Regions from separate parts of the Streptomyces sp. NPDC001443 genome, predicted to be linked through region 1. Evidence: riboswitches for the same ligand, from Rfam matches in the RefSeq annotation. Region 1 holds a riboswitch; each other region holds the start of a gene.
The links. A riboswitch is a leader RNA that binds a small molecule or an ion and turns the genes downstream of it on or off. The one in region 1 is predicted to bind S-adenosylmethionine.

Region 1 (7,735 bases):
TGATCGTGGGGGCGCCCCACTTCTTCTCGAGGACGACGTTGCGGCCCTTGGGGCCGAGCGTCACCTTCACGGCGTCCGCGAGCTGGTTCATGCCGCGCTCGAGGCCGCGCCGTGCCTCCTCGTCGAACGCGATGATCTTGGCCATGTGAAGTGGTCCTCCCGGACTGGGGTGGATTGCTCCGGACCGCGCTGGCGCCCGCGACGGACGGCTCGCACGCCTCGTGGTTCCTTGCCCCACTTGGCCTGCGGGCCTCACCGACCCGGTCCTCGTTGTCACTCTCACCTTCAGAGTGCTAACGCAATGATTAGCACTCGCCCCTGCCGAGTGCAAGCGCCTCCGGCCGACGAGTGCGAGCGCCCCGGGTGATCCGCGGGTCCCGCGCGGCGGTGCCCGGACAGGCCGAAGGGCTCGCATCCCGGGGGATGCGAGCCCTTCGACGAAAGAACAGAAGAACGTCGCTGCAATAAGTCGGCGCGTGCTTCAGCCGGTCGCCAGGCGGACCATGTCCGCCTGCGGCCCCTTCTGACCCTGCGAGATCTCGAAATCGACCCGCTGGCCCTCTTCCAGGGTGCGGTACCCGTCCATCTGGATCGCGCTGTAGTGGACGAACACGTCCGCACCACCGTCGACCGCGATGAAGCCGTACCCCTTCTCCGCGTTGAACCACTTGACGGTGCCCTGAGCCATGCCTAACTCCCCTATTACTGGCCCTTGCACAGATCCACACTTCGCGGATCCGGGTCAGACCTCACCCCCCATGGGACGGGGGCGTGCGCCGGAACGCGTCGACCGCGGCTGAATGTATCTGTCCAACTGCCGTCTGCAACAGGTCAATCGGACGAGAAATCCGGGCACGACGGGCTCACGGAACATGTGCAATTCGCCTTGTTCCAGGGCAACTTGGGCCAGGCATTGGGAACGAAAGGCGCAAAACACCTGCCCACTTTGGCTACTTCTCGTCGTCCGTACGGCAGGTGGTGAAGGTCGCAAACCCCGGAATCGGGAGCGGGTTCCCCAACTCTACCGCGCTCAATCACACAGAATTGCCCCCTCCGCTTCTCTCGCGGAGGGGGCAATTCGATGAACACTCGGTAACCGAGGTTACCGAAGGTAATGATCAGCCTCCGGCGACCGCCGGAATGATGGAGACGCCCGCGCCGTCCGGGGTCGCCGTCTCGAGGCCCTGCTCGAAGCGGACGTCGTCGTCGTTCACGTACACGTTGACGAACCGGCGCAGCTTGCCCTGGTCGTCCAGGACGCGGGCCGCGATGCCGGTGTGGTTCTTCTCCAGGTCGGAGATGACCTCGGCGAGGGTCGCGCCCTCGGCGCTCACCTCCGCGGCGCCGCCGGTGTAGGTGCGCAGGATGGTGGGGATGCGGACGTTGACGCTCATGATGCGAGGCCAGCCTCTCGGAAGGAGTCCAGGTTCGGGCGGATGGTCGCGGTCAGACCGGTGCCGGCCACCGCGTCGAGGGTCTTCAGGCCGTCACCGGTGTTCAGCACGACGGTCGTCAGGCTCGGGTCGAGCAGGCCGTTCTCGATGAGCTTGCGGGTCACGCCCACCGTCACCCCGCCCGCCGTCTCGGCGAAGATCCCCTCGGTCCGCGCCAGCAGCTTGATCGCGTCCACGATCTGCTCGTCCGTCACGTCCTCCACGGCACCGCCGGTGCGGCGCGCGATGTCGAGGACGTACGGCCCGTCGGCCGGGTTGCCGATGGCGAGGGACTTGGCGATGGTGTCCGGCTTCTGGGGGCGTACGACGTCGTGGCCGGCCTTGTAGGCCACGGACACCGGCGAGCAGCCCTCCGCCTGGGCGCCGAAGATCTTGTACGGCCGGTCCTCGACCAGGCCGAGCTTGATCAGCTCCTGGAGTCCCTTGTCGATCTTCGTGAGCTGGGAGCCCGAGGCGATCGGGACGACCAGCTGGTCGGGCAGCCGCCAGCCGAGCTGCTCGCAGATCTCGTACGCCAGGGTCTTGGAACCCTCCGCGTAGTACGGCCGCAGGTTGACGTTGACGAAGCCCCAGCCCTCGCCCGCCGGGTCGCCGATCAGCTCGGAGCAGAAACGGTTCACGTCGTCGTAGTTGCCCTCGATGCCGACGAGTTCACCGCCGTAGATCGCGGCCATGACGACCTTGCCCTGTTCCAGGTCGTGCGGGATGAACACACAGGAGCGCAGACCGGCGCGGGCCGCGGCGGCGCCGACGGCGCCGGCCAGGTTGCCGGTGGAGGAGCAGGACAGGGTGGTGAAGCCGAAGGCGCGCGCGGCCTCCAGGGCCTGGGCGACGACCCGGTCCTTGAAGGAGTGCGTCGGGTTGCCGGAGTCGTCCTTCACGTACAGCCCACCGGTGACACCGAGTTCACGGGCCAGGTTGTCGGCCTTGACGAGCTGGGTCCAGCCGGGGTTGATGTTGGGCTTGTCCGCCACGTCCGCGGGGACGGGCAGCAGCGGCGCGTAGCGCCAGATGTTCGCGGGTCCCGCTTCGATCCGCTTGCGCAGCTCCTCGGTCTCGTACCGCGAGAAGTCGTAGGCGATCTCGAGCGGGCCGAAACACTCCTCGCAGGCGAAGACCGGGCCGAGCGGTACCCGGTGTCCGCACTCGCGGCAGGAGAGCGCCGCGGCGGAGCCCAGATCGACGGGGTTCGTGGTGCTTACAGCAGTCTGCGCAGCCATGGAGGCGAGGCCCTTTCTCCTCATCTTCCTCACGACGCACTTCGCCGTGAGACGGATTTGGCACCTTCCCGAGCCGGGAGCCTCGCGTGAACGAGAAACCGACTGGAGGGTTGCCGGGGCTTCATCGGGCCGTATCCCTCTGCCCCTCTGGATGAGCGGTATGAAGTTTTCAGCGGTCGGCCACCCTGGACATGCGATGGTCATCCGCGTTGTTCAAGACTGTAACCGAAGGCCCCGACAGTTGAGAGAGTCGTCCGAACCGCGAGATGCCCGTGACCGTCGACCGCTGTCGCAGCGGGCACTCCCACCCGCCGCGAGCACGCAGAACGCAGAAGGAGCCGCCGCTGTGCTGGAAGAAGTCGAGCGCTGGCTGAGCACCCGCTCCTGGTCCGTCAACGACCGCCCGCTCCACAAGATCCTCGCCGCGAAACGCGCCCGGGGCCAGTCGGTCTCCGTCGTCCTGCCCGCGCTCAACGAGGAGGAGACGGTCGGCGACATCGTCGCCGTGATCCGGCACGACCTGATGCAGCAGGTCCCGCTCGTCGACGAGATCGTCGTCGTCGACTCGGGATCCACCGACCGCACCTCGGCGGTGGCCGCGGCCGCGGGCGCCCGGGTCGTCCACCGCGACGCCATCCTGCCCCGCATCCCGGCCGTGCCCGGCAAGGGCGAGGTGCTGTGGCGGTCCCTCCTGGTCACCGGCGGGGACATCGTCTGCTTCGTCGACGCGGACCTGAGGGAGTTCTCCTCCGACTTCGTCTCCGGCATCGTGGGCCCACTGCTCACCGATCCGGACGTCGACCTCGTCAAGGCCATGTACGACCGCCCGCTCGGCGGGGCGGCGGGCCAGGGCGGCCGGGTCACCGAGCTGATGGCCCGCCCGCTGCTGAACATGCACTGGCCGCAGCTGGCCGGCTTCGTGCAGCCGCTCGGCGGCGAGTACGCGGCCCGCCGCTCCCTGCTGGAACAGCTGCCCTTCCCGGTCGGGTACGGGGTGGAGCTGGGCATGCTGGTCGACTCGCTGCACCTGGTGGGCCTCGACGCGCTCGCCCAGGTGGACGTCGGGGTGCGCAAGCACCGCCACCAGGACGGACAGGCACTGGGCCGGATGGCCGCCGCCATCTACCGCACCGCGCAGCTGCGGATGGCCCGCGGGCATCTGGTCCGGCCCTCCCTCACCCAGTTCGAGCGGGGCCGGGACGGCTTCGAGCCGCGCACGTACTCCGTGGACACGGAGGAGCGGCCGCCGATGGCCGAGATCGCCGAGTACGCGTCACGCAAGGTGGCCTGACGGATGCGCGCGGTGATGTTCCCCAAGGGTTCGTATACAAATGTTTCCGGACTGTCAGGGGCCTTCCGCACGTTTGAGCGTTTCCGGGCCGGGCTAGGTTGAGGCGTATGGCTTCCACGCACGCTGCTGAGGTGCTGGTCGCGTCCAACCGCGGCCCGGTTTCGTACGAGGTGCGCGAGAACGGCTCGCTGCACGCCCGCAGGGGCGGCGGCGGGCTGGTCTCGGGCCTGTCGGCCATCGGGCCCGACGCCGGGGCGCTGTGGGTGTGCTCCGCCCTGTCCGACGGCGACCGCGAGGCGGTGCGGCGCGGCACGGGCGAGCCGGGCGTGCGGATGCTGGACATCCCGGCCGACGTGCACGCCGACGCCTACAACGGCATCGCCAACTCGGTGCTCTGGTTCGTCCACCACATGCTGTACCAGACCCCGCTGGAGCCGGTCTTCGACGCGGAGTTCCGGCGCCGGTGGGCGTCGTACGAGCGCTACAACCGCGCGTTCGCCGAGGCGCTCGCCGAGGAGGCGGCCGAGGGGGCGACGGCGGTCGTCCAGGACTACCACCTGACGCTGGTGCCGGGCATGCTCCGAGAACTCCGCCCCGACCTGCGCATCGGCCATTTCTCGCACACCCCGTGGGCGCCGCCGGACTACTTCCGGATGCTGCCGGACGACATCCGCGAGCAGATCGTGCGGGGCATGCTCGGCGCGGACCGGCTGGGCTTCCTCACCCACCGGTGGGCGGGCGCCTTCATGGACTGCGCCGGTGAGGTGGACCGCGAGCGGATCCGCCCGGCCCGGCCGGACGACGGACCGCACGGGACGATCGAGCACACCCCGCCCGGCGGCGGCGCGCCGCGGACCACGGCGATCGGCGTGCACGGCCTCGGAGCCGACGCCGACTTCCTGCGCGAGCGCGCCCACCGGGCCGACGTCGGCGAGCGGATGGCGGCGCTGCGGGCGGAGATCGGCGAGGGCCGCCGGTCGGTCGTGCGGGTGGACCGGACCGAGCTGTCGAAGAACATCGTGCGCGGTCTGCTGGCGTACCGGCAGCTCCTCGACGACCACCCCGAGTGGCGGGAGCGGGTCGTGCACGTCGCCTTCGCCTACCCCTCCCGGCAGGACCTCGCGGTCTACCGCGAGTACACCGCCGAGGTGCAACGGCTCGCGGACGAGATCAACGCCGGGTACGGGACGCCGGGCTGGACGCCGGTCGTGCTGCACGTGAAGGACGACTTCGCGCGCTCGCTGGCCGCGTACCGGCTGGCCGACGTGGCGCTGGTGAACCCGATCCGGGACGGCATGAACCTGGTCGCCAAGGAGGTGCCGGTCGTCTCCGACGAGGGGTGCGCGCTGGTGCTGTCACGGGAGGCGGGGGCGTACGAGGAGCTGGGCGAGGACGCGATCACCGTCAATCCGTACGATGTGACCGGGACGGCGCGGGCGCTGCACGAGGCGCTGGTGATGCCGGTGCCCGAGCGGGCGGAGCGCACGAAGCGGCTGGCCGGCGCGGCGACCGCGCTGCCGCCGGCCCAGTGGTTCCTGGACCAGTTGAACGCTCTGCGCGGCTGACCGTCCTGCGGCTCGAGGCCGACCGCCCCGGCGGTCGGCCTCGAGCCGGGCCGTCAGCCGAGCCGGGCCGTCAGGGCGCGCAGCAGGTCCACGACTCCCTCGGGGCCGTCGACCACCAGGTCCGACCGTTCCCGCAGGGCGGCCACCTCGTCGCTGCCGCTGCACACCAGGAGGCCTGGGACGCCCTCGGAGCGGAGTTTGTCGACGGCCGCGAAGGCGGGGAGGTCGCCGAGGTCGTCACCGGCGTAGAGGACGGCCTCGGCGCCGATCTCGCGGACGTAGTCCGTGAGGGCGACGCCCTTGTCCATGCCCGGCGGCCGCAGTTCGAGGACCATGCGGCCGGGCTCGACGATCAGGCCGTGGCGGGCGGCGAGCCGGGCGAGGGGCTCGCGCAGCGCCTCGAAGGCGGCCTGCGGGTCCTCGGCCCGGCGGGTGTGGACGGCGAGCGCCCGGCCCTTCTCCTCGATCCAGGTGCCCTTCCAGGCCCCGATCGCGTCGAGGAAGCCCGGCAGTTCGGCCCGTACGGCCGCGACGCCGGGGTGCGGCGGCGGGGCGATGACGGCGCCGGTGCCGGCCTCCCAGCGTTCGGCGCCGTAGTGGCCGAGCACGACGAGGTGGTCCAGGCCCGGCACGGCCTCGAAACCGCCGTGCCGTACGGCCACCGCGGGGGGCCGGCCGGTGACCACGGCGACCGCCGCCACCTTCGGCGCGAGGGCGGCGAGCGCGGGCACCGCGTCCGGGTGCGCACGGGCCTGCTCGGGGTCGGCCACGATCGGCGCGAGCGTGCCGTCGAAGTCGAGTCCGATCACCGAGCGCTCCGGGCGGGCGAGGATGGCGTCCAGTGCTTCGCGGCCCGCCGGGGTCGTGGGGGTCGGCAGGGGCCGTGCGGGGTGCGGGGGGTGCGTGTCGTGGCTGCCCATACGGCGACCCTATCCGCGGGGCAGGGGCCGTACCCCTGACTCGTCGGACGCGGGGGCGACGAGTCAGGGGTACGGCCCGCTCACCGTTCGGCCCGCCGGGACTCCCGCACCCGTCTCAGCCGGTTCACCGTGACCGGGTCCTCGGCGAGGGCCCGCGCGTCGTCGAGGAGGGCGTTGAGCAGCTGGTAGTAGCGGACGGGCGCCAGGCCGAGCTCCTCGCGGATGGCGCGTTCCTTCGCGCCGGGGCCGGCGAAGCCCCGGCGCTCCAGGGCGAGGATGTCCCGTTCACGGCGGCCGAGGGCGGCACCGCGGTCCTGGTCGTCGTCCATGACGGCACCGTAACCGCTCCCGGCGGCCGAGCGGGAGTGCGGCGAGGCCGGCGGCCGGGTCGCACCGCGCCGCGGGCCTTGCCCGCTCAGGGCACACCGCGCCGGCAAGGCCCGCCCTGCACGCACCGCGATCGTCCCGGTCCGGACCGTCTGGCACACCGCGCCGCGCTTTGTCCCGACTGCGCCGCTCTTCGCCCGGACCGCGCCGGCCGCTCGTCCGTTTGTCGAATAAAGGTCTATACCGCGCAAGTGGACTAGACCTCTCCCGGGTCCACGGGCCACACTGTCTCCGTGAGACATGTCATCGCCCTCGACGTGGGCGGCACCGGGATGAAGGCCGCCCTGGTCGGGGTGGACACCACACCGTCCGGGGGAGCGTCGCCCGGACCCCCCGTGCTGCTGCACCAGGCGCGCCGGGCCACCGGCCGCGAGCGCGGCCCCGACGCGGTCGTCGACGGCATCCTCGACTTCGCCGCCGAGCTGCGCGCCCACGGCGAGCGGCACTTCGGCGAGCCCGCGGCCGCCGCCGGCGTCGCCGTCCCCGGCATCGTCGACGAGCGGCAGGGCATCGCCGCCTACGCGGCCAACCTCGGCTGGCGCGACGTACCCCTGCGCGACCTGCTCACCGAGCGGCTCGGCGGGATCCCCGTCGCCCTCGGGCACGATGTGCGCACCGGCGGTCTGGCCGAGGGCCGGATCGGCGCGGGCCGGGGCGCCGACCGCTTCCTGTTCGTCCCGCTCGGCACCGGCATCGCGGGCGCCATCGGCCTCGACGGCCGGGTGGAGGCGGGCGCGCACGGCTTCGCGGGCGAGATCGGCCATGTCGTCGTACGGCCCGGCGGCACCCCCTGCCCCTGCGGGCAGCGCGGCTGCCTGGAGCGCTACGCGTCCGCCTCGGCGGTCAGCGAGGCGTGGGCCGCCGCCTGCGGACGCCCGGAGACCGACGCGGCGGACTG
Region 2 (7,735 bases), on a different contig from region 1:
CGTCCGCGCGCTCCTGGGCGAGCTCGCGCAGGGCCGAGCGCAGTTCGGTCAGCTCGTCGGCCTGACGGGTGGTGACGCGGTCCAGTACGGAGGCCCGGTCGAGGTAGTCGTCCGGGTCGCCGGAGAGCATCAGGGCCAGGGACGGGTCCAGGCCACCGGAACGGTACTGTGCCCCGGCCAGCGAACCGAGCGTGCGGCGCAGGGAGTTGACCCGGTCCTGCTGCCGGGCGATCCGGTCGCGGGCGTGGCCCACCTGGGTGCGCAGGAGATCGGCGCGCTCGTCGGCCCTGTCGAAGGCCTGGGTCGCCCGCTCGGCCTCCTCGTAGAGGCGGTCCACCTCGGCCCGGGTGCCGTCGCGCGGTGCGGCCGTCGCCGGTACGGCGCCGATGGCGGCCGTTGCGGCTGTGGCGGCCGACAGGACACTGAGGGCTGCGCAGGCACCCCGGTCGAACCCGGACGGTGCAAGGCGGCGATGGGACCCCACGGGAAACCGCACTCCTTCCGCTGGCGGACGAGGACCGCTCCCCCGACCCGGGGGCGGACGTGCCACGGCGGTGTGGGGAAACGCGCCAGACAGTAGCCCCGTCGCGGGGCGGCGGCCAAAGACGTCGGCGGGGCGCACGACGTGACGCCCCGCCGCTGACGCAGGTCACCGGCGGGGCGTGGGTTCACTTGGCGGTGTCGCAATTCGCCCGATCGGGCGGTCCCGATCAGTGCTGCGCGGACCGCTCCCGAAGGGGCTCGGGGCTGCGGGTCAGATGCGGACGCCGAACTGGAACGGCATGTTGCCTATCGACTCGTAGCGCACGACGGTGCCGGTGCGGGGGGCGTGCAGCACCTGGCCGTTGCCCGCGTAGAGGCCGACGTGGTGCTGGTCGCCGTAGAAGATGACGAGGTCGCCGACCTGGAGGTCGCTCTGCGAGTAGATGCGCGTACCGGCGTTGGCCTGGGCCTGCGAGGTGCGCGGGATGGAGACGCCGGCCTGGGCGTAGGCCCAGGAGGTGAAGCCGGAGCAGTCGAAGGAGGAAGGGCCCGAGGCGCCGTAGACGTAGGGCGAGCCTATCTTCGTCTGGCCGGCCGAGAAGGCGGCGGCGGCCCGGCCGGAGGCGCTGGTCTCGTTGCCGAGGTCGACCCGGGCGCTGGCGGAGCGGCTGGCGCGCGCGTCGGCGTCGGCCAGGGCCGCCTTCTCCTTGGCCGTCAGCGTGTTGAGGAGCTTCTGCGCCTCGGCCAGCTTGGCCTGGACTTCCTTCTTCTTCTTGCCCAGCTCCGTACGGGTGGAGGCCAGGTCCTTGAGCTTGTCGGAGGCCTCGGCGCGCTCCTGGGCGAGCTCGCGCTGCTTGTCCTGGATCTTCTTCAGCGCCTCGACCTGCTGGCCGCTCAACTGGTCGAGCGTGGAGGCCTTGTCGAGGTAGTCGTCCGGGTCGGCCGAGAGGAAGAGCTGGAGCGAGGAGTCGATGGACCCGGTGCGGTACTGGGCCGCGGCCGCGAGGCCCATGCTGTCGCGCAGCTCGTTCAGGTCGGCCTGACCGCGCGCGACGTTGTCCTGGATGGTGGAGATCTCCTTCTGGAGCTTCTCCTGCTTCTCCTTGGCCCCGTTGTACTTCTCGGTGGCCTGCTCCGCCTCGTCGTAGAGCTTGTCGACCTTGGACTTGACCTCGTCCTTGGTCGGCTTCTCGCTCGGCGCGGCGTTGGCGCCCTGGGCGCTCAGCACCACGGCGGCTGCGGCTGCGGTGGTCAGCACGGTCACGCGTGCACGACTCGGCTGCTTCGGTCGACGGTGGGACGCCACGGAGACGAGCTCCTTCTTCTGAGTGAGAAGCCGTACGGAGATTCGAAACCTGACCTTAGTGATGTTCCTGTGATCAGTTCAAATCCTCCGGCGAAAAATCCCGGTTACGCACCGCATTCTTTGCCGGCAACTCACATGCAGTGATGCCCGATTGACGCTACGTTGCGTGACGACTCCGTCAATTCGGGCATTGCTTCCGGAACTTGACGTTCAGGACAGGCGCTTGAGAAGGACCGCCGAAGCCACCGGCCGCGCCCCCGCCCGGGCCACCCCGTCGGCCACCTCACGGTCGGTCGAGGCCACGATGACCGGCCGGCCCGGAGGCTCGGCCCGCACCAGCTGACGGATCAGTTCGTCGGCGGTGACGCCCGGCTTGGAGAACAGCACCCGCACCCCGCGGGGCGGCGCGAGCAGCACCGGCGCCACCAGTTCGGCGCCGTCGAAGACGCAGGTCACCTCGGCTCCCGTCTGCGCGGCGAGCTGCGAGAGCTGCCCGAGCAGCCGCAGCCGCTGCTTCTCCAGCGGCATCTGGGGATAGCCGGTCTTGGTGACGTTGTAGCCGTCGACGACCAGATGCGCCTGCGGCAGCGCGAGCAACTGGTCCAGGATCGCCGGGTCGTTCTCGGACAGTGCGCGGTTGGCGATGTCCTTCGGGGTCATCCGGCCGGGCTCGACCGCGTCCACGGTCTCCGCGGGCCGCACCGACACCGGCGGCAGCGCCAGCTCCCGGCGCAGCCCCTGGGCCGCGTCGAGCACGGTGTCCAGCAGCAGCCGCACTCGCATGTCCTCGACGCTGCGCCCCTCGCGGGCCGCCTTGCGGGTGGCCTCCAGGGCCGCCTCCGCCTCGCCCAGGCGCGCCTTCAGCCGCCGGGACTCGCTCTCGGCGGCGGACACCTGCGCCTGCGCCTCGGCCCGCGCCACCTCGGTCTCGCCGTGCACCTTGCGCAGCGCCGCCTCGCCGCGCTTGACGTCACTGAGGGCCGAACGCAACTTGCGGTGCAGCGACTCGGCCTCCCGCTTCGAGGCGTCCAGCTCGGCCCGCAGCCGCTCGGTCTCGGTCCGGCCCTGCTCACGGGCCCGGTCGAGCTCCTCGCGCAGCCGTTCCAGCTCGGCTCGGCTCTCCTCGTCGGCCCGCTCGGCGTCCGCGCGCAGCGCCTCCTCGCCGGCCGCGGCCACCAGCTTCACCCAGCCGGCCGGCCGCAGTACATAGGCCGCGGCCGCCACGTCCAAGGGGTCCGCGGCCGGGGGCGGCGAACCGGAGTCGAGGGCGCCGGCGAGTTCGGGCTGCGCCTCCCTGAACTTCTCGGCGATGCGCTGCCGGAAGAGCGAGTCCGTCTCCAGCGCCGCGGCCATGGCGTTGCCCGCGAACTTGACCCGACGATTCGGGGCGAACCGGGCGTACTGTCGCAACTGGGCAGGCAGTTCGGTCAGGACCAGCCCGCCGAACCCGTCCGAGACGATCTGCACGACCCGGCGCCGCACCCCGTCGGGCAGCGGACGGTCGAGCACCTCGGCGGCGCCGTCGCCCGGCCCCCCGCCTGCGGTCTCCACCATCCGTCACACCCCAATATCCGTGCGGGGCCGCTCCCGTCAGGAGCCGGCGCCCGGCCTGTCCACGAGTTCCACCTGGTCGACGGCGTTGCACCAGCGGCAACGCACCGACTCGATCGTCTCACTGACCACCTCGCGCTCCTCCACGCTGGGCTGACCGGCGAGGTCGAGATGGACGTACTCCACCACCTTCGACGAGCGGGTCACGTCGAAACGCGTGAGGTTGCCGCAGAGGGTGCAGCGCCACCGCGTCGAGGCGGTCGGCAGGGGAACCGTCATCAGGGCTGTTCGCCTTCCTTCTGTCCATTGTCCGTGACGCACCGGGCTCTCCCCGGAACATGTGGCTCGTAACCCTACGGCCTGGCGGGTACTCGCCGCCCACCCGTCCACGGCGGCGAGGCGGTCTGTGCTGATCCGTCCCCGTACGTCATGCTCTGTGTTCATGATCAGCGACTGGAACGGAACCACGGGCAGCGCGATCCGGAAGCCGTCGGCACCCGTGACGTACGGGCTGATCGCCCTGTGCTGCCTGGTCTTCCTGATCGGCCCCGCCTCCGGCTTCAATCCCGGGTACGGCACCGGCGCCGCGCTGTCGGCCGTCCAGCGGGCCTACTTCCGCCACTGGGGCGTGGTCCCGGCCGAACTGTTCCGGGACGCCCCGGGCCAGGCCCTGACGCCCGCCAGCGCCCTGTTCGTCCACGGCAGCTGGGTCCACCTCCTCGGCAACATGCTCTTCCTCTACGTCTTCGGGGCGATGACCGAGGAACGGATGGGCCGGGTGGAGTTCACCCTCTTCTACGTCGGCTGCGGCTACCTGGCACTGCTCGGCTACGCGGCCGCCAACGCCGGCTCCGAACAATCGCTGGTCGGCGCGTCCGGGGCGATCTCCGCGGTCCTCGGCGCGTTCCTGTACCTGTTCCCCCGGGCGCGGGTGACCAGCCTGCTGCCGTTCCTGTTCTTCCTGCCGGTGCGCTTCCCCGCGTGGGTCGTGCTGCCCTTCTGGGCGGCCCTGCAGTGGGTGGCGGCGGGCCGGGCCACCCAGGGCCCCGGCGTGGCCTACCTGGCACACCTGGTGGGCTTTGGCACGGGCTTCGGGTACGCGTGGCTGCGGTTCGGCCGCAGCCGCGGTCCGGCCCGGCAGGTCAGGGCCGCCACGGGCGACGGCGGCTGACCGGCCCGGCCGGCCGCCGCGGCCTTGGTGGGTCCGGGATCACGTCATAGAGTGAGGGCCCCGGCCGAGAGAGAGAACCAACCGTGATCACCGCGATCGTCCTTATCAAGACCAGCGTGGACCGGATCCCCGAGATCGCGGAATCGATCGCCGCACTGGACTCCGTCAGCGAGGTCTTCTCCGTCACCGGCACCTACGACCTGATCGCGATGGTGCGGGTGACCCGGCACGAGGACCTGGCGGAGGTCATCCCGGGCCGGATCAGCAAGATCCCCGGCGTCGAGGGCACGGACACGCACGTCGCGTTCCGCACCTACTCCCAGCACGACCTGGAGGCGGCGTTCGCGATCGGTCTCGACAGCTGAGGCCCTCCCCCGCGGACCGGTAAGGGCTGAGCGCGCGGTTCCCCGCGCCCCTCGGGCGGGCCTGCCCGCAGGCGGCCCCAGGGGCGCGGGGAACCGCGCGACCGGCCATGACGGCGCCGCGCGACGGGCCCGGTCAGACCGCGGGCACGCAGCGGCCGTCCTCGGTCCGGTAGCGCCACTTCGCGCCGTCCCTGACCAGTTCCCGCACCGCGGTCACGAAGCGCTCCACGTGCTCGTCCGGCGTTCCCGCGCCGAAGCTCACCCTGATGGCGTTGAGGGACTTCTCGCCCGGCGCGGCCTCGGGAGCGCCGCACTCGCCCTGGCTGCCCGGGTCGCTGCCCAGCAGCGTGCGCACCAGCGGATGGGCGCAGAAGAGGCCGTCGCGGACGCCGATGCCGTACTCGGCGGAGAGGGCGGCCGCGAAGTGGGAGCTGTTCCAGCCCTCCACCACGAAGGAGATCACCCCGACCCGCGGGGCGTCGTCGCCGAAGAGGGAGAGGACCCGCACCTCGGGCACCTCGGCGAGGCCCGCCCGGACGGTGTCGATCAGGTGCAGCTCACGGGCGACGAGCGCCTCGAAGCCCGCCTCGGTGAGGGCCTTGCAGGCGGAGGCGATGGAGTAGGCGCCGATCACGTTCGGCGAGCCGGCCTCGTGGCGGGCGGCGCTGTCGTGCCACTCCACGTCCACTCCCCCGTCCGCGCGCCGGGTGACGCGCCGGCTCGCGCCGCCGCCGGCGAGGTACGGCTCGGCCTCGCGCAGCCAGTCGGCGCGGCCGGCCAGGACCCCGGAGCCGAACGGCGCGTACAGCTTGTGGCCGGAGAAGGCGACCCAGTCGACGTCGAGGTCGCGGACCGAGACCGGGTGGTGCGGGGCCAGCTGCGCGGCGTCCAGGACGATCCGGGCGCCGTGCGCGTGGGCCGCCGCCGCCAGCTCGCGGACCGGCCACAGCTCACCGGTGACGTTCGAGGCGCCGGTGACGCAGACCAGGGCCGGGCCATAGGGGCCTCCCCTGCTCGAGCGCAGCCGAGAGCTTGGGGAAGGGTCGCGGTCGGCCAGGGCGCGCTCCAGGGTCTCGACGGCCTGCCGCGGGCTGCGCGGGGCGTCGAGATAGGTGACCTGGGCGTCCTTCCAGGGCAGCAGCGAGGCGTGGTGCTCGGTCTCGAACACGAAGACCTCGCAGCCGGCCGGGAGCGCGGCCGCCAGCAGGTTGAGGGAGTCGGTGGTGGACCGGGTGAAGACCACCTGGTCGCCGGCACGGCAGTCGAGGAACTCCGCAACCGTGCGGCGGGCGTTCTCGAAGAGGTCCGTGGACAGCTGCGAGAGGTAGCCGGCGCCGCGGTGGACGCTGCCGTAGTACGGGGCGTACGCCGCCACGTCGTCCCAGACGCGCTGGAGGGCGGGGGCGCTGGCCGCGTAGTCGAGCGCGGCATAGGTGACTTCGCCGCCCGTGACGAGCGGAACGGTGACATCACGGCCCAGAACGGCCAGCGGGGCACAAACGGTCCGGGCGGAGGCAGCGGTGGAGACGGACATGGGGAACTCCCGTGAGCGGCAAGGCGGAATCACCACGCGAGCACACGGGCTCGAGCGCGGAGAAAGGAAAAGGGGTGTGCGGAGGCGGGGCTCGACGCCCTAGCGCATTCGCTTGCTCACGGAAGGCTCCCTCGATGACCAGGACCCCTGGTGCTGGGCTCGTTCAGGAGCCGTCGAGGGGTCCGCGCTTGCCGTGGACCTCGTTGCCCACGACCTGGTCCTCACCCGGGGCACCCCGCCACGGACGGAGGGTTGCCGGACAGTCGGCCGGGGCCTCATGACTGTCACTCATGACCTGTCCGTCATCCTGCCACACGGCCCGTGAAGCGCAAGGCGCGGTCCGCATCCTGGACCGCGCCTAGCCTCGTCCCCTCGGCCGGGGCCCTGCGTCGCCCCGGCCCGGCCGCAGCGCACGCGGCCGGGGAGGGCGGATCAGGCGTTGCTGACGGCCACCCAGCGCTCCAGCGTCCGCCGGGCCGCGGCGGAGTCGATCGACTCCGCCGCCCGGTCCATGCCGGCGCGCAGCTGCTCGGCCAGCGTCCCGGAACCCGGCCGCAGCGCCACCAGCGCCGCCGCGGAGTTCAGCAGCACGGCGTCCCGCACCGGCCCGCCCTCGCCGTTCAGCAGCCGGCGCGCCACATCCGCGTTGTACGAGGCGTCGGCGCCGCGCAGCGCCTCCACGGGCACCGGTTCGATGCCGACGTCCCGCGGGTCGAAGGCCTCCTCTGTGACCTTGCCGTCGCGCACGACCCACACCCTGGAGGTGGCGGTCGTGGTCAGCTCGTCCAGGCCGTCGTCGCCGCGGAACACCAGCGAGGAGTTGCCGCGCTCGGCGAAGACACCCGCGATGATCGGCGCCACCCGGGGATCGGCGACACCGACCGCCTGGGCGCGCACCTTCGCCGGGTTGGTCAGCGGGCCCAGGAAGTTGAACACCGTCCGGATGCCCAACTGGCCTCGGGCGGCCGCCACATGGCGCAGCGCCGGGTGGAACTTCACCGCGAAGCAGAAGGTGATCCCGGCCTCCTCGGCGACCTCCGCCACCCGCTTCGGCGTCAGTTCGAGGTTGACCCCGAGCTTCTCCAGGACGTCCGAGGCGCCCGACGCCGACGAGGCGGCCCGGTTGCCGTGCTTGACGACCTTGGCACCGGTGCCCGCGATGACGATCGAGGACATCGTGGAGATGTTCACCGTCTTCGCGCCGTCGCCGCCGGTGCCGACGATGTCGACGGTGTCGCCCGGCACCTGGATCACGTTGGCGTGCGCGTACATCGCCTCGACCAGTCCCGTGATCTCCTGGACGGTCTCGCCCTTGGCCCGCAGTG
Region 3 (7,735 bases), on a different contig from region 1:
CGCACGGCTTCACGAACCGGGGCGACGAGGACGCCACGCTGCTGATCATGTTCTACCCGATCTACGACCGCGAGGACTACTTCCGCGGCCTGGGGCGCCTGACCGCCAACGGGCGCAACCCCAGCCTGGAGGAACTGCAGGAGCACATGGCGAAGTACGACCAGTTCATGGTCTGACCCGGCACGAGGAGACAACGAACGGGGCCTGGCGGCGATGTCGCCGCCAGGCCCCGCCGTACGTGCTGCCGCGCTTGCCGCGGTAGTCCGTACGTGCCGCCGTCAGTCGCCCGCGCTGTCCCCGTTGCGGGAGCGCCACATCAACTCGCGTACCTGAGCGGCCAGTTCATCTACCGGACCGGCCACCACCGCACCGGGGACGACGTCCTGGACGGACAGCGGACTCAGGGGCGAGGTGATGGGCACCCCCCATTCGGCCTTCCAGTCCCGGGCCTGCTGGGCCGAGCTCGCGTACACGATCCGGCCCAGTCCGGCCCATCCATGCGCGGCCGCGCACATCGGGCAGTGCTCCCCCGAGGTGTACACGGTCGCGGTGGCCCGCTCCTCGGCCGGCAGACGGGTCGCGGCCCAGCGGGCGAGTTCGAATTCCGGGTGCCGGGTCGGATCACCCGTGCTGGTCTCACGGTTGCGGTCCTCGGCGAGGATCTTGCCGTCCGCGTCGACGAGCACGGACCCGAACGGCCAGTCGCCGGCCTCCACCGCCTCGGCGGCCAGCTCGATGCAGCGGCGCAGGTAGGGCAGGTCGGTCTCGCCGACGGTGGTGCGGTCGCCGCCGCTCTCGGAAAGGTCGTGGTCGTTGAGGGCCACTGTTCACTCCGTCTCTTGGATCGTGTCGGCTACGGTCGGTGCGCGGCCAGGGTCGCCAGTGCCTGCCACGCCACTTCGGGCCGCAGGGTCTCGTCCGGGTCGCCGTGATAGGGATCGACAAGCACGGTTTCGGCACCGGCGCGACGCAATTCCTCGATGTCCTCGAGAATCTGCTCCAAGGTGCCCTCACCGGCCCGACGGTCCGGGTCGTCGACCGGTTTTTGCGTGACCTTCAGATAGATGCGCGGCGCCAATTCCGGCACGGGTCGACCGGCGTCGGCCGCACTCTGTTTCAGACGGTCCAAGGCATCCCTGAACCAAGGCATCGTGAACCGCAGCGGATGCCACGGAGATCCAAGACGTACGGCCCTGCGGATTGCGGCTTCGCTGTTTCCGCCGACCCAGATCGGAATCTGTCCGCAGCCGTAGTCCGCCTCGTTCTCCCAAGCGGTCCTTATGGTTCGAAGGTGTTCGTCGGTCAGCGCCCCGCGCCGCTCGAACGGGACGCCCAGCGCCTCGAACTCTTCGCGCGCCCAGCCGACCCCGACACCGAGGATCAGTCGGCCGCCGCTGAGTTGTTGCAGGTTGGCAGCCATCCGGGCGACCAGCAGCGGATGCCGGTAGGGCGTGATGAGTACCGTCGTACCGAGGCCGATCCTGCTCGTGATTCCGGCCAGCCAGGCAAGAGTTGTGACAGGTTCGTAAAATGGAGCGGGATATTGTCTGGCGACGTCCGACGTGATCGCCACGTGGTCGGAGAGCATCAGCAGGTCGTAACCGAGACCCTCCGCGGTTTTGGCCCAGCGGGCCAGGTTGTCCGGGTTCGCACCCGGGCCGAAGTTGGGGACGTTCACACCGATCCGCATGCCCCAACCCTAGCAACTCCACGACAGCGAGACGCAGTTGTCGACGACGTCGGCTTTCCGCGATACGAATGGCCGACAAGCGCCGGCCGGTCAGTTCTCACCCGACGATCCGAAATTCCTCGAATCCGGCCGGTGTGCTGTGCGCAGGTCCAGGAGGAGGAGTACGACAAGGACGGCCGCCGTCGCCGGAAAGAGCGCGGACGGGCCGCCGAGGGAGAGCAGGGGGCCACCCGCGAGCGAGCCGATACCGGTACCGCCGTCGAAGGCGATGTTCCACGCGACCCCGGCCACACCGACCCCGCCGGGGCGGTCACCGGCCGCCCTCAGGGCGAGGACCAGGGTGGCGCTCTGGACGGCGCCGAAGCCCGCTCCGAACAGGGCGGCACCGGTCAGCAGAAGTGCCGGCACGCCGGAGCCGGCTCCCCCGGCCGTGCCGAGCGCCGTGACGAGAGCTGCGGGCAGCAGCACCGGGCGGCCTCCGTAGCGGTCGATGAGCCATCCGGCGCCGAGCCGGGAGAGCACGGTGGCGGCCTGCGCGGCGAACAGGGCCCGCGGCGCGGCCGACGCGGTCAGCGGCAGGAAGGTGAAGACGACGCCGTAGGCCGTGGTGGAGGCCGTCTCCACCAGGAGCGGGCCGGTCATGGGGCGCAGTAGCCGCCATGTTCCGCGCACGGCGTGCGGACCGCCGGAGCGGGGTCCGCCCGGCCGGGCGGGCCCAGCGGCACGAGGCAGGCCGAGGGAACCGGCCAGGACCAGCGCGGCCGTGACCGCCGCCAGGGCGAAGGCGAACGGGTACGCCTCCCGCCGGGCCAGGGCGACGCCCAGCGGGGCACCCAGAACGCCGGCGACACCGACCACCGCGCCGTACCAGCCGATGGCCCTCCCCCGGCTGCCGGACGGGAACAGTTCGGCGGTGAGGGTGACGCCGACGACGACGAACACGCCGAAGCCCAGCCCGCGTACCGCCACCAGACCGGTCAGGACGGGCAGCGTGGAGGCGGCCGGAAGCACCAGGCACGGCAGTCCGAGCAGCGCACCGCTCAGGGCGAGCGAGCACCGCTGCCCGAGCCGTGCGAACAGCCACGGCGTGAACGGCTGGACCACCAGGGTGGCCGCCATCATGGTGGCGGTGAGCACTCCGGCGCCGGACGGTCCGGTGCCGGAGCGGACGGCGTACGCGGGCATCGCACCGAGCAGCAGATTGAAGCCCGCGAAGCCGCCGAACGCGGCGATCAGAGCGCCGGTCACCGCTGCCCGGTGCCGTCCGGCGGACAGCGCCGGTACCTCGTCCCGCCCGGACCCGCGTCCCCGATCTCGTACCGCCGTCATGTCAGGAGTTGTCGAGCGGCAGTCCGGGCGGGTTCACCTCCGACTTGGCGACGGCCTCGTTGGAGAGGTTCCAGGCGGCCAGCCACTTGGCGTACTGACCGTTCTCGATCAGGTAGTTGATCGCGTCGGCGATCGGCTCGGCGAGCCCGCTGCCCTTCTTCGAGGTGGCCGCGATCAGGCCTTGGAGCGACGCGCCGGCGCCGGAGAACGTGCCCGCGTTGGCCGTGGGCGTGGGCGTCTTCGCGGTCTGGGTGACGTGATAGGAGATGGTCGGGTTGGGGCCGAAGTGCGCGTCGATCCTGCCGCTGTTGAGCGCCTGGTAGACGCCGTTGTTGTCCGGGTAGTGCTTGACGGTGAGCGTCTTGCCCTCGCTCTGCAGCTTCTTCTGCCACTCGAGGAGGATGCGCTCCTGGTTGGTGCCCGCCCCGACCTCGACCGTCTTGCCCGCCAGGTTCTCGTAGTTGCCGTCGAACTTCCACTTGCTGGACTTCAGCACCTCGAACGCGAGGTTGTCCTGCCGGTAGGAGGCGAACTCGTACTTCCTCTTGCGCTCCTCGGTGTCGGTGACGTTGGAGAAGGCCACGTCCACCTTGCCGCTGTCGATGCCGATGAAGAGGTTGGCCCAGGTGAAGTTCCGGCTCTGCGGCTCGAGGCCCAGGACCGCGGCGACCAGGCGGCCGATGTCGGTCTCGGACCCGGTGAGGGTCTTCTGGTCGTCACCCACGAACTCGAGCGGGGCGGAGCCGGAAGGCAGAGCGCCGTGACCGATCACCAGCTTGCCGCTCTTGCGGACGGCAGCGGGCAGCTCGGCGCTGATCGACTTGACCTCGGACACCTGGAGGGTCACCTCCTTGGCGGCACCGTGCGAGAGCTGACCGATGGTCACGCTCCCGGAGCCCGCGTCGTCCGTCTTGGCGGCGGCGGCACTGTCCCCACCGCAGGCGGTGAGCCCGGTGGCGAGAGTGGCGACGGCAGTCGCCGCGGTGATGCCGCGTATCAGGCTACGTCGGGTGACGTGGGTAGACATGGCCGTTCCTTGTCGCTCGGGAGAAGGGTGGTGGCGTGGGGGAAGGAAAATCGTCGGTACGCCGTGGGGGGCGCGGGGAAAGGCGGTGGACCGGACGACGTTGCTCAGGACGTACGGGGTCCACTCGTCGAGGCGCGTGCGATGACCGGCCGACGGGCGAGCCCCGGCCGAGGACGGCACGGAGGCCGTCCGAGCGCTGCTCCAGACGGCTGAAAGGCTTCGCTGCGTCGCCCTCAGGTACGGCAGGACCGCGGCCGCGTTCGGTGCGGCGATCGGACTCGCGCCGTTCCGCTGCGGTCAGGCTCCGTACGACGACGGAACCCAGGTCGCGCGCCGTGGGACGGGGGTCAGCAACAGATCTCGTCGAACTGGTCGGCACGGCGGCTCACCCAGAACGGGTCGAGCAGCACCATGTGTGCCGTGCCAGTGGTTTCCATGGCCGGATATAAGCACACCTCCGTCAACGGCGTCCACCATGCGTCCACTGGCCGGGACCGGACCGCACCCCCACGACCCCAGGCCCCAATTCACCTGTACGTGCCCGCTGTTCGTCGCACACGTCTGCCCTCCTGGCGCGTCTTGACGCCGGAAGAACAGCCGATCTACGGTGTGCGCGAGCTACGAGTTCCGGTGATCAAGCCCTGGCTGGCCGGACGGCAACCCTCGACGCAGTGGGGTGCCCCAGGTGAAGGCTCGGCGGATCTCATTCTTCTGCAAGTGCGCTCACACAGCCCCGCAGCGGGCCGGAACCAGGGAGGACGGCATGGCGACGCCCTTGCTGCTGTGCTCCCGGCGCCATGTCGACCTGCTGCTGGTCTCCAGCTGTCTGTGTAAGGTCTGAATCCGCCCCTTCCGGGCCCGGGGACCTGCCCACCCGGCCGAATTCCGGCCGGCCGTGCCCGCTGCCCCGTCGTGTTCCGGGCCGGTAGACCTTCCGCCTTCCGGCCCGACCGTGCAACACCCCCACCCCCTTTTCCGACGTGATTCGGCCCGCCGTGGCGCAGTCCTGCGCCGACGGCTGCCTCACGCATCCCTGCTGCGGAAACAGAGACCCCTGATGGCACTGCACAACGGCGCGACACCGAACAGACCCCTGCGGTCCGGTCTCGGCGCGATCTCCCTCGGCACCGCGTTCCTGGTGGCGCTGACCGGCTGCACCAGCAGCAAGGACGGCGAGACCACCAGCTCCACCGAGGCCCTCACCATCGGCACCACCGACCAGGTCACCAGCATCGATCCGGCCGGTTCCTGGGACGCGGGCTCCGGCACCGTCGAGAGCGAGGTCTACGCGACCCTGCTCAGCCAGAAGAACGGATCCGCGGACGTCTCACCCGACCTCGCCACCGGGATCGAGCAGACCGGGCCGAAGGAGTACACGGTCACGCTCCGGAAGGGCCTCAAGTTCGCCAACGATCACGAACTCACCGCCTCGGACGTCAAGTTCAGCTTCGACCGGAACCTGAAGATCGCCGACCAGAACGGTCCTTCGTCGCTGCTGTACAACCTCGCCTCGGTCGCCGCCCCGGACCCGGCCACCGTCGTCTTCACCCTCGAGTCGGCCAACGACACTCTCTTCCCGAAGGTCCTGTCGACGGCCGCGGGCTACATCGTGGACGAACAGGTCTTTCCCGCGGACAAGATCCTCGACGACAGGTCCGTCGTCGCGGCCAAGCCGTGGAGCGGGCCGTACGGCATCACCGACTACGACAAGAACTCCCTGGTGTCGTTCACCGCCAACGCGCGCTACAAGGGGCGGCTGGGCACGCCGAAGACCAAGAACGTCCAGCTCAAGTACTACGCAGACGCCGGCAACCTGAAGCTCGACGTCCAACAGGGCACTCTCGACGCCGTCTACCGCACCCTCACCACCACCGACCTGGACGACCTCGCCAAGCACAAGGGCGTCAAGGTCCACACCGGCGCCGGCAACGGCATCCGCTACCTCGTCTTCGACTTCGCCACCCAGCCCTACGGCACCAAGGCGAAGGACGCCGACCCGAAGAAGGCCCTCGCCGTCCGCCAGGCCGTCGCCGACTCCGTCGACCGCTCCCAACTCGCCCAGCAGGTCTACAAGAACACCTACCAGCCGCTCTACACCTCAGTCCCGGACGGACTGACCGGCGCCATCCCTTCCTTCAAGTCGCTCTACGGCGACAAGAAGGGTGGCCCCGACCAGGCTGCGGCGGCAGCCCGGCTGAGGGCGGCGAAGGTCAGGACCCCGGTGACGCTCAACCTCCAGTACAACAGCGACCACTACGGCTCCTCGTCGGCCGACGAGTACGCGCTGGTCAAGACCCAACTGGAGGCCACCGGACTGTTCAAGGTGAACCTTCAGTCCACCGAGTGGACCCAGTACGGCAAGGACCGTGTCAAGCACCTCTATCCGCTCTACCAGCTCGGCTGGTACGCCGACTACCTCGACGCCGACAACTACCTCTCGCCCTTCTACTCGGCCAGCAGCTGGGTCGCCAACAGCTACGACGACCCCGCCGTCCGCGCACTGGTGGCGAAAGAGGAGACGGAGACGGACACGGCCCGGCGCACCGCGCTGATCCAGCAGGCGCAGGACAAGGCCGCCGCCCGGGTACCGCTGCTGCCGCTGCTCCAGGGCTCCACCGCCATCGTCACCCGCAGCGACGTCAGCGGCGTACCCGACGAGCTGGACGCCACCTACCAGTTCCGCTGGGCGGGACTCGCGACGAAGTGAGCACTCCGACGCGGCAGACCGGCGGCGCTGTCGGCACCCCGGCCGACAGCGCCGCCAGTCAGGGATTCGCCCGCTACCTGGTGATCCGCTTCCTCCTCATCATCCCCACCGTCCTGATCCTCGTCAGCCTGGTCTTCTTCCTGATGCGGCTCACCGGAGACCCGATCAGCGCGGCCTTCGGCGACCGCCTGACCCCCGACCAGCTCCACTCCAAACTCCACCAGGCCGGCTACGACCGGCCGTTGCCCGCCCAGTACCTGGACTATCTGCGCTCACTGGCCGTCGGCGACTTCGGCCGCACCGTCACCGACAACCAGCCCGTGACCCACGTCCTCACCGCCTACGGCGCCGCCACCGTCGAACTCGCCTGCTGCGCCCTCCTGGTGGCCCTGCTCATCGGCGTGCCGCTCGGCATGGTGGCCGCCTCCCACCGCGACCGGGCGCCGGACGCGGCGCTGCGCCTGTTCGCGATCCTGACCTATGCCACCCCCGTCTTCTTCGTGGGCCTGCTGCTGAAACTCGTCTTCGCGATCTGGCTCGGCTGGCTGCCCTCGTCGGGCCGGGCGAGCACCGGTGTGCAGCTCTTCCTCCAGAACCAGACCAGCACAACCGGCGTGTACCTGATCGACGCCCTGCGCAGCGGCGACACCACCGCCGTCGCGGACGTGCTGCGGCACGCCGTACTGCCGGGACTGGCCCTGGGACTGCTCGTGGCCGGCATCCTGCTGCGCCTGGTGCGCACCAACCTGATCGGCACCCTGTCCACCGGCTACGTCGACGCCGCCCGCTCCCGTGGCGTCGCCCCGCTGCGGCTCGTCACCCACCACGCGGCCCGCCCCGCCCTCGTCCCCGTCGTCACCGTCCTGGGACTTCAGGTCGCCGGTCTCCTCGGCGGGACCGTCCTGACCGAGACCACCTTCGAGTGGAAGGGCCTCGGTTACGAACTCGCCCATTATCTGACGGCCCGTGACTTTCCGGCCGT
Region 4 (7,735 bases), on a different contig from region 1:
TCCAGCAGGGACTTCGCCTTGGCCGCGTCGAAGGCGAGATCCGGGGCGAGATCGGTGTAGTCGGGCGTGGTGTGTGCGAGGACGCTGGTGGCCGCCCGGGTGCCGGTGGGGAAGACGGTGTCGGCGATCTGCTTCCGGTCGACGGCGGACAGGATCGCCCGGCGGACCCTGATGTCCTTCAGGACCGGCCGCGCGTTGTTGAGGGCGAGTCCGAAGACGATGCCGGGGTTGGCCCGCCGCTGGAGGGCGACCTGGCCGCCCTTGAGTGCCGCCTCGTCGGCCCGGCCCACGCTGCCGATGGCGTCCACCTGGCCGGACCGGAGACTGCCGGCGCGTACGCCCGCCTCCGGTACGACCTTGAACACCACCTGGTCCAGATACGCCTCGCCCCGCTTGTTCCACCGCGAGGATCCCCAGGCGTAGCCAGGGCGTCTGGTCAGGGTGACCGACTGGTTCTGCACGTACTGTTTCAGCACGAACGGTCCGGACCCGATCACCCCGTCACTGCACTTCTGCTGCGGTGACTTCGTCACGCTCGCCGAGGACTCGATCCCCAGCGAATGTGTGGAAGTCGCTTGCAGGAACTGGGCGTTGGGCTGCTGGAAGATGACCTTGACGGTGAGCGGGTCGACCACCGTGGTGCTTTCGACACCGCTCAGATAGCCCTCGGCCAGAGTCCCCAGGACACCGAGCTTCGGCACCGCGTCGAAGTTGTCCTTGACCACCTGGGCGGTCAGCGGGGAGCCGTCGCTGAAGGTGACACCGGAGCGCAGATGGAAGGTGAAGGCGGTCGAGTCGGCACTGATGTCCCAGCTCTTCGCCAGCCACGGCACGATCTTGCCGGTACGGGGATCCTGGTCCGTCAGGGAGTCCACGATCTGGCGCACCGAGTAGATCGTGTCGTTGCTGCCGACCTGCTGGGGATCCACGCAGCCGGCGTCCGAACCCACGGCGAAGGTCAGGGTGCCGCCGGACCGCGGCTTGCCGCCTCCTGTGCCGGAGCCGTCGGTGCCCGACCCGCAGGCGGTCAGCAGCACGCCGGTGGTGAGCAGGGCGGTGAGCGTCGCCCATCGGGGAGTTCTGAAATCCGGTAGTGCTCTCACGAGAGGTTCTCCTCTATGCGTCGCCCGGCATGGAGCACCGCACGAGGCACGACCGCGCACAGGCGCGCGGTCCCGGTCGGCGCGACGCCGATGACGGGGAAGTGCCCTGCGGACAGGGGCCAGGCGGAAAGCGGATCAGGAAGATCAGCAGGAAACGGGGGATATCGACCGCTGATGGGTGTGACGGATGTCGACCGTCGGCGAGGAAGGTCGCCGAAGCCCGGCCGCGGGAAGGGCCGTCAGGCCTGACAGAGGCAGCTGGTCGAGCGCTTCAGATCGATGTGGCGTCGGCGCGCCAGCCGGGAGAACACCATGGCGACCAGGGAGGAGGCGGCAGGGCCACCATCGCGTCGCATCACGGTCCTCCACCTCGTCGGCCCTGAACACAGGGCCACGCGCTTGCGGGGATCGTCGCTGATCCCGCCGGGCTTTCACCTGGAGCACCCCGCCGCGCGGGAGGGTTGCCGGTCAGCGAGCCAGGGCTTGACGCTGACACTCAATGCCGTTCTTGATCGTACGGAGCGGTTCCGACGTACGTCAATGCCGCGACCGGACGCTCCCGCGGCGACGTGGGGACGGCCGCGGTCGCGCCCGGAAGGTCATGGTTCAGGAACCGCCGCGCTCGCGCGGGAGCTTCTGGCCCGCCTCGATCGCCACCGTCAGCCGGTTCTCCGCCGGCGGCAACGGGCAGGTGGCCAGGTCCGTGTAGGCGCACGGCAGGTTGGTGGCCCGGTTGAAGTCCAGGACGACCGTGCCGTCGGCTGCGGGCGGTTCGACGGACAGGGTCCGGCTGGCGGTGTAGGTGGTGACCCCGGCGGTCGTGTCGGTGAACAGCACGCTCAACCGGCCCTGACCGGCCCCGGGAAACGCGGTCAGCGACAGCCGGTGCCCGTCCACCTCGAACTCGATCCTGCCGGGCGCCTCGTACACGTGCTCCAGACCCTCAACCACGGCGCCCACGGTGGTGGACCGCGGCTCGTCGAAGGGGATGTAACGGCCCGTCACGGCCCAGCGCGGGTCGGGGGCGTAGGCCGGTGTTCCCATGAAGGCCGTGCGCAGCGGCGCGTCAGGGTGCCGGGGGCGCACGATGTCATGACCGCCCCGCTTGGCGACCTCGATGACGGCGTCCTTCCAGACCGCGTCGACGCCACCGCGTTCGGGCAGCACGCCGAAACGGTGCTCACCGCTCACCGGCTTCCCGTCGACGACCAGTTCCTCACCGTCGTCGAGCGCGACGACGACCCCGTCGGGGCCGGTGTGCCAGCTACCGGGCGCGTCGCTGAAACGCTGCGGCCGGTCGTCGAGCCAGTGCAGACCGGTGATCGCCAGGAAACCGTGCGGGCCGGAGAGCCGGGCCTCTTGTTCGCGGTACCACTCCAGCCACTGTTCGGTGAAGGCACGGAGGTCTGCCGTGGTCGCCTCGCTGGTCATGAAATCTCCTTCGGTGTACGGAGGTTGGCCCCCGCGCGGGGATGCTGGGTCGGGGGCTGGGGACGGGGGTCTTCGGAGCTCGGCGGGATGCCGTGGATCCGAGGGGCTCAGGCGGCCAGTTCGCCGAGGAGCGCCCAGGTACGGCGCCGGTCCGCCGCTCCCGCGATCTCGGTGCCCGAGAACACGACCTCGGTCGCGCCGGCGTCGCGGTAGCGCCGTACCTCTGCCTCGACCGCCTTCTCGTCGCCGATCACGGCCAGGTCCGCGGCGCGCCGGCCGCCGGAGAGCTCGATGACCCGGGCGTAGGACGGGACCTGTTCGTAGAACGCGAGGTTCTCGGTGGCCTTCGCGCGCACCGCGTCCACGTCGTCCGTGACCACGCCGGGTACCAGCGCCACGATCCGGGGCGCGGGCCGTCCGGCGGCCTCGGCCGCGGCGGCCAGGGCGGGGACGATGTGTTCCGAGAGGGCGCGCGGTCCCGCGAGGTAGGGCAGGATCCCGTCCGCCAGCTCACCGCTGACCCGCAGCGCCTGCGGGCCCATCGCGGCGACGAGCAACGGGACACCGGACTCCGCGCCCGGTACGCGCGCGGGGATCGGGGTGGTGGCGGTGAGCAGCTCACCGTGGAAGTCGGCCGTGCCGGTCTCGGTCAACTGGCGCAGTGCGGTGAGGAATTCACGCAGCCGGGCGATGGGCCGCCGGAACGGCAGGCCGAAGCCGGTCTCCGTCAGCAGTTTCGTGCCCAGGGCCAGTCCGAGGTGGTAGCGGCCGTGGGTGGCGGCCTGGGCGGTCTGGGCCTGACTGGAGACCAGCAGGGGGTGGCGGCCGAAGACGGGGATCGCGGAGGTGCCCACGTGCAGCTCCGGTACCGCGCGTCCGACGATCGCGGCGAGCTGGGGTGAGTCCGCGCCGAAACTCTGGCCGAACCACACGGACCGCAGCCCGGCGGACGCGGCCTCCTCGGCCAGTCGCACACTGGCGTCGACCTGGTTCTGCGCGTCGGATGCGTTGAGTGCTACGCCAACAGTCATGTCAGTGGGAACGGGCGGCCGGTGAGCCGGCATTCCTGCCGAGTGTGACGGCTGTATGTCAGTCGTGTGAGGCGGTGCTGCCCGGTCTGTCGGTCGGGTGCGGGGCGCGGCAGCCACGCCGGCAGACCCGCCTGGACACGCGGTTCACCGGCAAGTGGGCTCCGTTGACGCCTTCCGCCCCGCGTGCTTACATCCCGCCATGCCGTTGTCGGAGCCGCTGACCCGCCGTCGCGCCGTGGACCTCGTCCGCGTGGCCGCCGCGCTGTGTCGGACGACCGGCTGACCTCGCGCTGCCGCCAACCTCCTTCCAGCACAAGCCGGTCGGGCACGCAGCGGACCGTCCCGGCAAGACTTGCGCCGAGCCGTCGAGCCCTCCCTTTCGTCCCGCCCCGTCATGACGAGGACCCGCCATGCCTTCCTCCACCCCCACCGGCCGACACCTCGAAACCGACTACGACCGTCGCAGACTGCGCCAGTGGCTCGCGGGAGAGGCCAGAGCCGACGGGGTCACCCGCCGTCGGCTGCTCGCCCTGCTCACCGCGACCGCCTCCGCGACCGCGATCGGTGGCGCGCAGCCCGCCCACGCCGCCGACAGGACGATCGTCAAACCGCTGCCCGCCGAGTGGTTCATCGAGCGCGGCACCAACGCCGAGACCCGCTGGGAGGCGCTGCGCGGAACCGGCCACCACACTCCGAACGAACTCTTCTTCGTGCGCAACCACACCGCCACACCCGTCCTGGACGCCGACGACTGGCGGCTTCGGCTGTGGGGGAGCGGCTTGCGCGGCAGACCGGGGGAGGACCGGCCGGTGGAGTTCGGGTACGACGATCTGCGCGCGCTGCCGGCCGTCACCCGGACCGCCTTCGTCGAGTGCGCCGGGAACGGCCGCTCCTACTACACGACGCAACAAGGGGAGACGGTCACCGGCACCCCGTGGACCCTGGGCGCGATCGGCGTCGCGCGCTGGCGCGGGGCGCGCCTGGCCGACGTGCTGCGCAGGGCCGGGCTGTCCGCGCGAGCCGTGGACGTGCAGCCGCGCGGTCTGGACGCCGAGTACGTCAGCGGCGGTGAGAGCCTGGGCCGGGTACGCCGTCCGCTGCCGCTGGCCAAGGCCCTGGACGACGTACTGCTCGCGTACGAGATGAACGGCGATCCGCTTCCGTACGACCACGGCTACCCGGTACGGGTGCTGGTGCCCTCATGGGTGGGGATCGCGTCGATCAAGTGGGTCGGCGACATCGAGGTGTCCGCACAGCCGCTCTTCTCGCCCTGGAACACCACCTTCTACCGGCTGTTCGGCCCCGCCCACCCCGAGAACGGCAGCGCGCCGATCACCCGGCAGACCACGAAGAGCGCCTTCGAGCTGGCGAGCGGGGCCACGTTCACGGCCGGCCGCAGGCACGTACTGCACGGCCGGTCGTGGTCGGGCGCGGGAGCCGTCGCCGAGGTCGACGTCAGTACCGACGGCGGTACCAGCTGGCGGCGCGCCCGGCTGCACGACCGGCCCCAGGCCGGTACCTGGGCCCGCTGGTCCCTCGGCTGGCAGCCCGACACGCCCGGCCCCACCCACCTGATGGCCCGCGCCACGGACACGGCGGGCCGCACCCAGCCGGACATCGCCGTGCCGAACACGCAGGGGTACCTGTTCGGCGCGGTGGTGCGGCATCCGGTGAGCGTGGTGTGACAGAGGGCGGTTCCAGGAGGGGGCCGTGGCGTCGACGGCCGCGGGGATCGTGGACGGTCACGGCCTTCCGCGCCCGGCGTCCTTCCGGGGAAGGAGTTCGCCCACGAGGTCGGCGACCTGCGCCACCTCGATGAGGAAGCCGTCATGGCCGTGAGGGGATCCGATCAGCCGGAGGCCGTCGGCGGTGGGGATGCCCGCCGCCAGTTCCGCCTGTTGAGCCGGTGGGTGGAGGCGGTCGGAGTCGACCCCCGCCACGAGGGTGGGGGCGGTGACCCGGCGCAGGGCTGCGCGCACGCCACCGCGGCCCCTGCCGACGTCGTGGCTGTTCATGGCCTCGGACAGCACGACGTAGCTGCCCGCGTCGAAGCGGCGTACCAGCTTGGCGGCGTGATGGTCGAGGTAGGACTCGACCTGGTACCGGCCGCCGTCCCCGGGGTCCTCCGGGCCCTGGGGCGTACGGCCGAAGCGGGCGTGGAGTTCCGGCTCGCTGCGGTAGGTGACGTGGGCGATCCGCCGGGCCAGACCGAGTCCGGTGTGCGGGCCGCGGCCGGTGTCGTGGTAGTGGCCTCCGAGCCAGTTCCGGTCGGCGCGGATGGCACGCAGCCGGATGTCGGCCCAGGCGATCTGCTCGGCGCTCGCGGCGGCGGTCGTGGCGAGCAGCAGGAGCGCGCCGGTTCGCCCGGGACGGGACACGGCCCACTCCAGAGCCCGCATCCCGCCCATCGAACCGCCGACCACCAGGGCCCAGCGGTCGATGCCCGGCGCGTCGGCCAGTCCGGCCTCGGCCGCCACCTGGTCGCGCTGTGTCAGGAAGGGGAAATCACCGCCCCAGCGGCGTCCGTCCGCTGTGGGCGAGGAGGGACCGGTACTGCCCTGGCAGCCGCCGAGGACATTGGGCGCCACGACGAACCAGTGGTCCGGGTCCAGGGCGCGACCCGGTCCGACGAGGCCGTCCCACCAGCCGGGGGTGGGGTGCCCGGGTCCGGCCGGTCCGGCGACGTGGCTGTCCCCGGTGAGGGCGTGCAGCACGAGGACGGCGTTGGAGGCGTCCGGCGCGAGCCGTCCCCACGTCTCGAACGCGAGCCGCGCACCCGGCAGTTCACCACCCGCCTCCAGCGAGAGCGGCTTCTCACGGCTGTACCACCGGCGACGTCCCGGCGGGTCCCCTCCCGCCAGGCACCGGTGGCCGGCGGGAGAGGTTCCTGGGAGGACGTCAGTACGGTGCTCAGGACGCGCCCTTGGCCGCGCGGAAGCCTGCCTCCAGGTCCGCCTTGAGGTCGGCGAGGTTCTCGATGCCGACCGACAGACGCACCAGACCCGGTGCGGCGCCGGTCGCCGCGAGCTGTTCCTCTGGGTGATGAGACGGAAAGTGTCGATCCGAGCCGGAGCGCTGTCCCCGTCCTGGTGCGGTGACAGCTGGCCGGACAGCGCGCCGACGAGCGCGACGCGAGCCCCACGGCGTGCCGCGGCGAGTGCGGCGGTCAGTTGCTCACCGCCCACGGTGTCCAGCACGACGTCGATGCCCTCGGGTGCTGCCTCCCTCGACTGGCTGGTGAGCGAACGTGACTGGTCGCCGGGCACCAGCGCCGAGTCGTAGCCGAGGTCGGTGTGCAGCCGCTCGGCCTTCACCGGTGAACGGGTGGTGCCGATGACTCGGCCGGCGCCCAGCAGCCGGGCCACCGGGCCGGCCGGGGATCCGACCCCGCCCGCCGCACCGGTGACGAGGACCGTGTCGCCCGGGCGCACGGCGGCCAGCCGGGTCAGCGCGCCATAGGCCGCGTCCGACGACAGGTGGGTGGCCGGATCCGGCAGTGCATCGTCGACCACGGTGCAGTCCGCGGCGGCCACCAACGCGTGCTCACGCCATCCGAACAGGTGCGTGACGATGTCCCCAGGCCGCAGCCGGCTGCCCGGTCCCGCGGCGACGACCTCACCGACGGCGGGGCCGAAGAGCGCGTCACCGACGTGGATCGTCGGCAGCGGCACCCCCTCGGGTGCGCCCCCGATCAATGTGCGCAGCCCGGGGAACACGAGGAAGTACCGGTTGTGGACGAGGACTTGACCAGGGCCGGGCGCGTGCAGCTCTTGTGCGACGACGGCGAGCTCGGGGCCGGGCAGGCCCTTGGGCTCGGCGACGAGGCGGACCTCGCGGGTGACGGACGGCGGGGGAGCGGGCATGGAAGAACTCCTGGGTCGAGGAGGGAGGCCAGGTGGCGGGCCAGGAAGGAACCCGGCGGCGGGCCGGCGCGGGCGCGCACACGTTAAGTCCTGACGTGCGGGTCAAGGGCAAGCGCCAAGTGTCTCCGGAGGCCCCGGCGCGCGACTCCACCGGCCGCCCGCGGCCCCTCCTCGGTGCACGCCACCGACCGTTCGTACCGGCTGTCTGTCCACTCCTTGGACATGCCGCGCACCTCGGCGAGCGGTCGGCGCCGACTGCCCGCAGGGTGCACGCGCCCCGTCCGCCGAACGTGCACGGAGTCGGTCG

Region 2: it holds a riboswitch for S-adenosylmethionine, as region 1 does, so the genes downstream of both, ACWC24_RS04470 (aminotransferase class V-fold PLP-dependent enzyme) here and thrC (threonine synthase) in region 1, are expected to answer to the same signal.
Region 3: it holds a riboswitch for S-adenosylmethionine, as region 1 does, so the genes downstream of both, ACWC24_RS22085 (ABC transporter substrate-binding protein) here and thrC (threonine synthase) in region 1, are expected to answer to the same signal.
Region 4: it holds a riboswitch for S-adenosylmethionine, as region 1 does, so the genes downstream of both, ACWC24_RS37080 (putative leader peptide) here and thrC (threonine synthase) in region 1, are expected to answer to the same signal.

Annotation. Positions count from the first base shown of each region.
Region 1 covers NZ_JBSFIA010000007.1:120,263-127,997, forward strand. The annotation lists gene groL (chaperonin GroEL) at 1-145, opposite strand, end outside; gene ACWC24_RS10820 (cold-shock protein) at 482-688, opposite strand; gene ACWC24_RS10825 (MoaD/ThiS family protein) at 1,119-1,394, opposite strand; gene thrC (threonine synthase) at 1,391-2,674, opposite strand; SAM riboswitch class I at 2,692-2,832, opposite strand; gene ACWC24_RS10835 (glucosyl-3-phosphoglycerate synthase) at 3,021-3,965, shown strand; gene ACWC24_RS10840 (alpha,alpha-trehalose-phosphate synthase (UDP-forming)) at 4,073-5,530, shown strand; gene otsB (trehalose-phosphatase) at 5,584-6,450, opposite strand; gene ACWC24_RS10850 (DUF3263 domain-containing protein) at 6,531-6,779, opposite strand; gene ACWC24_RS10855 (ROK family protein) at 7,071-7,735, shown strand, end outside.
Region 2 covers NZ_JBSFIA010000002.1:364,643-372,377, forward strand. The annotation lists gene ACWC24_RS04440 (NlpC/P60 family protein) at 1-484, opposite strand, end outside; gene ACWC24_RS04445 (NlpC/P60 family protein) at 755-1,789, opposite strand; gene ACWC24_RS04450 (NYN domain-containing protein) at 2,000-3,343, opposite strand; gene ACWC24_RS04455 (hypothetical protein) at 3,380-3,619, opposite strand; gene ACWC24_RS04460 (rhomboid family intramembrane serine protease) at 3,783-4,511, shown strand; gene ACWC24_RS04465 (Lrp/AsnC ligand binding domain-containing protein) at 4,595-4,876, shown strand; gene ACWC24_RS04470 (aminotransferase class V-fold PLP-dependent enzyme) at 5,010-6,410, opposite strand; SAM riboswitch class IV at 6,590-6,706, opposite strand; gene trpD (anthranilate phosphoribosyltransferase) at 6,843-7,735, opposite strand, start outside.
Region 3 covers NZ_JBSFIA010000021.1:46,638-54,372, reverse strand. The annotation lists gene ACWC24_RS22110 (cupin domain-containing protein) at 1-176, shown strand, start outside; gene ACWC24_RS22105 (nucleoside deaminase) at 279-824, opposite strand; gene ACWC24_RS22100 (LLM class flavin-dependent oxidoreductase) at 854-1,690, opposite strand; gene ACWC24_RS22095 (MFS transporter) at 1,781-2,938, opposite strand; gene ACWC24_RS22090 (transporter substrate-binding domain-containing protein) at 3,021-4,046, opposite strand; SAM riboswitch class IV at 4,663-4,772, shown strand; gene ACWC24_RS22085 (ABC transporter substrate-binding protein) at 5,104-6,753, shown strand; gene ACWC24_RS22080 (ABC transporter permease) at 6,750-7,735, shown strand, end outside.
Region 4 covers NZ_JBSFIA010000052.1:26,405-34,139, reverse strand. The annotation lists gene ACWC24_RS37085 (ABC transporter substrate-binding protein) at 1-1,103, opposite strand, end outside; gene ACWC24_RS37080 (putative leader peptide) at 1,343-1,459, opposite strand; SAM riboswitch class IV at 1,494-1,607, opposite strand; gene ACWC24_RS37075 (DUF1684 domain-containing protein) at 1,710-2,534, opposite strand; gene ACWC24_RS37070 (TIGR03564 family F420-dependent LLM class oxidoreductase) at 2,642-3,565, opposite strand; gene ACWC24_RS37065 (sulfite oxidase) at 3,976-5,250, shown strand; partial or broken gene metX (homoserine O-acetyltransferase MetX) at 5,308-6,479, opposite strand; partial or broken gene ACWC24_RS37055 (PLP-dependent transferase) at 6,476-6,601, opposite strand; partial or broken gene ACWC24_RS37050 (zinc-binding dehydrogenase) at 6,601-7,428, opposite strand.